Linked DNA regions of Massilia litorea. Each later gene encodes a partner of the first gene's protein in a complex. Links are inferred from orthologs where the notes say so. Each region holds a gene or a part of one and is shown on either strand. Other genes may lie near its edges. The genes, in order: sbcB and ssb.

Evidence for each region.
Region 2: the proteins of sbcB (region 1) and ssb are in contact, whole or in part, in a crystal structure (PDB 3C94), measured with the Escherichia coli proteins. The link is inferred for Massilia litorea from one-to-one orthologs.

What each region holds. Positions count from the first base shown.
Region 1 is NZ_CP062941.1:5,117,376-5,120,679, forward strand. Bases 58-3,040 are described here. They hold sbcB (exodeoxyribonuclease I), read left to right. Parts: upstream 58-816; coding sequence 817-2,265; downstream 2,266-3,040. Other genes in these bases: LPB04_RS22975 (GGDEF domain-containing protein), read left to right, coding at 58-739; pyrF (orotidine-5'-phosphate decarboxylase), read right to left, coding at 2,360-3,040. Outside these bases: more of LPB04_RS22975, read left to right, coding at 1-57; more of pyrF, read right to left, coding at 3,041-3,181. UniProt on the Escherichia coli protein: Degrades single-stranded DNA (ssDNA) in a highly processive manner.
Region 2 is NZ_CP062941.1:1,117,372-1,120,492, reverse strand. Bases 147-2,946 are described here. They hold ssb (single-stranded DNA-binding protein), read left to right. Parts: upstream 147-1,193; coding sequence 1,194-1,700; downstream 1,701-2,946. Other genes in these bases: LPB04_RS04960 (glycosyltransferase), read right to left, coding at 2,833-2,946; uvrA (excinuclease ABC subunit UvrA), read right to left, coding at 147-753. Outside these bases: more of uvrA, read right to left, coding at 1-146; more of LPB04_RS04960, read right to left, coding at 2,947-3,121. UniProt on the Escherichia coli protein: Plays an important role in DNA replication, recombination and repair. Binds to ssDNA and to an array of partner proteins to recruit them to their sites of action during DNA metabolism. Acts as a sliding platform that migrates on DNA via reptation.

The DNA.
Region 1 (3,304 bases):
CGTCAACCGCATCCTGCCGGGCGAAAGCGTGGGCGAGCAGTCGGTGCTGGACGACGCCGCCAATCTCGACGCCGTCCACGCCGTCGAAGAAACGTGCTTGCTGGTGATCGAATCGCAGCTCGCCTGGGAACTGATCGACCAGTCGAACGCCGTGGCGCGCAACCTGCTGCGCCTGATGTCTTTCCGCATCCGCGCCGCCAATGCCCTGTTGCGCCGGCGCCAGAAGCTCGGCGAGTTCTACCGCCAGCTCTCGCTGAACGATACCCTGACCGGCCTCTACAACCGGGCCTGGCTGGCCGACATGCTGCCGAAACTGGTGGGCCGCGCCCGTGCCCAGGGCAGCCCGCTGTCCCTGCTCATGGTCGACCTCGACAACTTTAAAAAGTTCAACGACACCCACGGCCACCTGGTTGGCGACGCCGCCCTGTGCGCGGCGGCAAACGTCATCCGCGACGGCTTGCGGCCATCCGATTTTGCGGTGCGCTATGGCGGCGAGGAATTGATGGCCGTGCTGCCTGAAACGACCGTCGAGCTGGCCCGCATGGTGGCCGACCGCCTGTGCCATCAGATGCGCGAAGCCGTGCTGTTCCCCGACATGCGGGTGCCGATGCCGCACCTGACGGCCTGCTTCGGCGTGGCCGTGCTCGATCCGAACGGCGACGAAACCAGCCTGATCGAAGCGGCCGATGCCGCCCTCTACCGCGCCAAGGAAGCAGGCCGCAACTGTGTGAGCGTTTGATTGACGGATCGCGGCTGCGGCCCGACAATCCCTGCCATTCTTGATGCTCCATCAGGATGGCCACATACAATAAAACGATGAGCACACACACTTTCCTCTGGCACGACTACGAAACCTTCGGCGCCCAGCCGCGCCGCGATCGTCCGGCGCAGTTTGCCGCGATCCGCACCGATGCCGAGCTCAACGAGATCGGCGAACCGCTGATGCTGTTCTGCCAGCCGGCCAACGATTACCTGCCAGATCCGCAGTCCTGCCTGATCACGGGCATCACGCCGCAGCAATGCCTCGAACTGGGGGTGCCCGAGCACGAATTCGCGCGCCAGATCGAGGCGGCGTTCGCCGAGCCGGGGACGATCGGCGTCGGCTACAACACGATCCGCTTCGACGACGAAGTCACGCGCTTCCTGTTCTGGCGTAACCTGCTCGACCCGTATGCGCGCGAATGGCAGAACAATTGCGGCCGCTGGGATCTGCTCGACGTCGTGCGCATGACCTATGCGCTGCGTCCGGAAGGCATCGAATGGCCGACGCATCCGGATGGACGTCCGAGCTTCCGCCTCGAGGACCTGACCCGCGCCAACGGCCTGTCGCACGAGGCGGCGCACGACGCGCTGTCCGACGTGCGCGCCACGATCGCACTGGCGCGCCTGATCCGGAATAAACAGCCGCGCCTGTTCGACTTCTGCCTCGAACTGCGGCGCAAGGACAAGGTCGCCAGCGAAATGGGCCTGCACCTGGAACGCGCAGCGCGCCAGCCCTTCCTGCACGTATCGGGCATGTTCCCGGTCGAGAACGGCTGTCTGGCTCTGGTCTGGCCACTGGCCCAGCATCCGAGCAACAAGAACGAAATCCTGGTGTGGGATTGCCGTCACGATCCGTCGGAACTGTTTAGTCTGGATGTCGAGACGATCCGGCTGCGCATGTTCACGCGCAGCGCCGACCTGCCGGAAGGTGTCACGCGGCTGCCGATCAAGAGCGTCCACCTGAACAAGTCGCCGATGCTGGTCGGGAACCTGAAGACCCTGAGCCCGGCGATGGCGACGCGCTGGGGCCTCGACCTCGACCAGGCCAAAGCCCACGCGCAGCTGGCGGCGAACGGGCCCGACATGGCGGCGATCTGGGCGCAGGTGTACCAGAAGCCGGCCTCCGGCAACGAGACCGATGTCGATGAAGACCTGTATGGCGGGTTCGTCAGCAACAACGACCGCCGCAAGCTCGAATCCCTGCGCATGCAGACGCCTGCACAGCTGGCCACAAGCCGGCCTTCGTTCGAGGACGAGCGGCTGGCCGAACTGCTGTGGCGCTACCGGGCACGCAATTTCCCGCAGACGCTAAGCGAGCAGGAGATGGAGAGCTGGGAAGAACACCGCGCGGCGCGGCTGTTCGATGGAGCGGGCGGGGCACGCACGGTGGACCAGTTGTTTGGGGAGATCGATGCGCTGTCGGAGACGGCGGACGAGCGCGCCGAGGAGATCCTGGGTGCCTTGTACGAATACGTCGAAGCGATTGCGCCGAGCAGGTATTAAACTTGGGCGTGCCCTGCCCTGTCGCGCAGGGCGCTTCGCGGGCGGGCAGCGTGCTGCCCGAATTCCCCGCTACGCCCAACGCGGGGGTTTATCATTACCCCCGATACCGATTGATCTCATCCCGCGTCTCGCGTGCGACACGCCGTGCCGCCGCCGCAAAATCCTCGCCTTCCTGCGGCACCGCATACAAAATCGCCCGCGACGAATTGATCATCATCCCGGTCCCACCGGCGGTCCGCCCGGCACGCACGGTCGCCTCGACATCGCCCCCCTGCGCACCGACACCCGGCACCAATAAAGGCATGTCGCCGATGATCTTGCGCACCTGCGCCAGTTCTTCCGGGAAGGTCGCCCCCACCACCAGCGCGCACTGGCCGTTGCGGTTCCATTTCCCGGCCACGAGTTTCGCCACATGCTGGTACAGCGGCAGGCCGCCCACATCCAGGAACTGCAGGTCCGAACCGCCTGCATTCGAAGTGCGGCACAGCACGATCACGCCGCGGTCTTTCCACGCCATGTAGGGCTCGACCGAATCGAAACCCATGTAGGGATTGACCGTGACCGCGTCCGCGCCGTAGCGGTCGAAGGCTTCGCGCGCGTACTGGTGGGCGGTCGCCCCGATGTCGCCGCGCTTGGCGTCGAGGATCAGGGGGATGTGCGGATAAGTGTCGCGCAGGTAGGAGCAGATTTCCTCGAGCTGGTCTTCGGCGCCGAGGGCGGCGAAATAGGCGATCTGCGGCTTGAAGGCGCAGGCGAGGTCCGCCGTGGCGTCGATGATGGCCTTGCAGAACCGGACGATCGCGTCCGGTTGATCCTTCAAATGAGCAGGGAAGCGCGCCAGATCAGGGTCGAGTCCGACGCACAGGAGCGAGTCGTTGCGGGTCCAGGCCGCGGAGAGTTTATCGATGAAATTCACGTTGGGCCCCTTGTAACGGTGTCATTGCAAACCCGGTATTGTACCCGTCACGGGCTCCCTGCCCCATCGCGGGCACGACCGTGCGACCGGACTTGATGGACTCCTGTATATTTTTAATCATTC
Region 2 (3,121 bases), 4.0 Mb from region 1 along the record:
GAACACGGTCTCTTTTTCCGTGTCCATCTCGTAGGCGACGGCGCGACCATCGGCCAGGCGCAGCGCGGTCTCGAAACTCTCGGCCACGCGCTGCTTGATCTCCGGATTCACTTTCACGCGGTCGATCACGACGTCGATCGAATGCTTTTCCGTCTTTTTGAGTTTCGGCAGCTCGTCGATCTCGTAGATCCGGGCCGGATTGACCCCGCTCTGGATGCGGAAACGAATAAAACCTTGCGCCTGCATGCCGGCGAAGAGATCGGAATGTTCACCTTTGCGGCCGGCCACGACCGGCGCCAGGATCATCAGCTTGGTGCCCTCGGGCATGGCCAGCACCGAATCGACCATCTGCGAGACAGTCTGCGCCGCCAGCGGCTCGTGCGGGTGGTCCGGGCAGTAGGGCGTGCCGACGCGCGCGTACAGCAGGCGCAGGTAGTCGTGGATTTCGGTCACGGTGCCGACGGTCGAGCGCGGATTGTGCGAGGTTGCCTTCTGCTCGATGGAAATCGCGGGGGACAGACCCTCGATCAGGTCGACGTCCGGCTTTTCCATCAGTTGCAGGAACTGGCGCGCATAGGCCGACAGCGACTCGACATAGCGGCGTTGTCCCTCGGCATACAGGGTATCGAAGGCAAGCGAGGATTTACCCGAGCCCGACAGGCCGGTGATGACGATCAGCTTGTTGCGCGGCAGGTCGAGATTGATGTTTTTGAGGTTGTGCGTACGGGCACCACGAATACGAATTTCTTCCATTAAATTTGGCAGGCTTTCAATAAGTTTTGCGGGGCCGCGCACGAACTGTCGCGATGGGCGGGCCAATCGAGGGGGAATCTGCTAGTTTAACGCGTTTTTGTTGCGGCTGTACATTCATCCAGTACTCTGGTGTACCAGCGCTGTCAGCTTGATATGCCGTTCTCACAAGCGAACTGAAATCGACAATACCGCTCCCGGTGTATGTGAGCCGTTTGCGCCCGGCTTCAATGGCAAATAGTTCAGAATCCGAAAATAAATTTGCGGGGGTACCGGGACAAGGATCGGCACTTTTTGCGCCGCGTCGGATGCTGACTCAAGCCAACAAAATCTTCTTTATATGCGGGCACTTCGGCCCCATAATATCGTGCTGTATCACTCAGTTCCCTGGCGCTTAGACACGTGCAGAGCCAGGGCTTACAAAATCCTGAAGGAGTACCACCATGGCATCAGTCAACAAGGTCATCATCGTCGGCAACCTCGGCCGCGATCCGGAAATCCGCTACATGCCGAGCGGCGACGCCATCGCGAACATCGCGGTCGCCACCTCGTTCAAGTCGAAGGACCGCAACACCGGCGAGCAGAAAGAGCTGACCGAATGGCACCGCATTTCGTTCTTCGGCCGCCTGGCCGAGATCGTCGGCCAGTATCTGAAGAAGGGTTCCTCGGTCTACGTCGAAGGCCGCCTGCAGACCCGCAAGTACACGGACAAGGACGGCATCGAGCGCTACGCGACCGACATCGTCGCTGAAAACATGCAGATGCTGGGCGGCCGTGCCGGCATGGGTGGCGATAGCGGCGGCATGGGCATGGACGACGGCGGCGGCTACGATGCGCCACCGCAGCGCCAGCAGGCACCACGCCAGGCGCCACCGGCCCCGGCAGCCCGTCCACAGCCGCAGCGTCCGGCACCAAACTTCTCGGACATGGACGACGACATTCCGTTCTAAACCCTGCCTTGTCGTATTTTTGTCGATAGAAGCGCGTGTGCCGAAGGCACACGCGCTTTTTCTTTATCCACACTTATTTAGTGGAGCTGTGGCGCAACTACTACATAGGGCGCCTAACCGGGTTTGAACTGACCCACGCGTGGACTGAACGCTGGCGCCGCACGGTAATAGATCACGACCGAATGCTTGCTGTGTCAGCCGCTTGGGTGTGGCTGGCAGAGGCGCGTATGCTGCTCAATAGACTCGCTTACCAGCATTGATTTTGTCTACACCCTCTTAGCCAAAACAGTGGGTAAATGACGAGATTCGTCGCAAAGCGTGTCAAGTTTTGGAATGGGAAGCGTCATTCTGTTTTAAACAGACCTGGAGGCTTACCAGTCCATGAGGCTGCCCTATACTTAGCGATGCACCGTACCGCAGCCGAGCCGCCAACACGGTTCATGCTGTGTGCCTGGCGTTGGCGTTGTTGCATCGGGACCTAAGCAATGCAGGAATCGACTTGCTGAAACGGCACGATCGCACCGGTTGCAAGCTTGGGAATCCCCGGCGGGCGCGCAACCGCGCGTACGCTCGCGGTGGAGAAATCAGGCTATTAAGGCGAAGTCGTCGAGATGCAGCTAGCATACGAGTCCGCGATTCCCTCGGACGCGCCTACAATCGCACGCAATGGCTCGATAAGCGGCGAGCACGCATGCAAGCGTGGGCGAACTACCTTGACGGTCTCAAAAACACTGTCTAAACGCGAATGCGCCAGCCTCGTAGCGTCTCGATCGAACGCTCTGTTCCGTCGGCTCGCAGTGGATCGTCACTGCGGGGCATATCTTCCGTCCGGCTCTTGCAAAAAAGTCAGCGGGGGTGACGCAAGCGCCGCACGATCCAACGCACAGTCCGCAGGCCGTGCCGCAATAAAGGTACTCGATATAGAGCTCTGTAGCTGCGTATCAGCCGGTACGAGCGCGACCGGCTGAACTCTCTCCAAGCGTGCGCCTCGTGTTGGTATTCGATCAACTGATGTCGCAGCGAATCGTTGTCGCGCTCAGCTGCGTCAAGCTTGCGAGCGTAATGCAACAACTGTGCGCGCAACTCAGCCACCTTTCGAGCCGTGTAATCCATATGCACGACAGCCTCTTCGTCAAGCAGCCTTTTCATAATTCGTATCCCCGAAAATCCTTTTAATTCCTGCAAGATAGCCGGCGCGTCCATGGCGCCCCGAAATGTAGTTCAGTGCGTTGGCCGACAAGCAGGCCAATTTAGTCGGATCTTCGTAGAGCAGCCCGAGCGCCTGTACGTACTGCGACGCAGCCTGCGCATCGTCGAGCGGCAAGTCCAACAAGATGCCCGTATCTCCGTCCGTGATCGCGTCCGCGATGCCTCCGATTCCAGGCGCGATCACGGGCAGTCCGGCAGCCATCGCCTCAAGA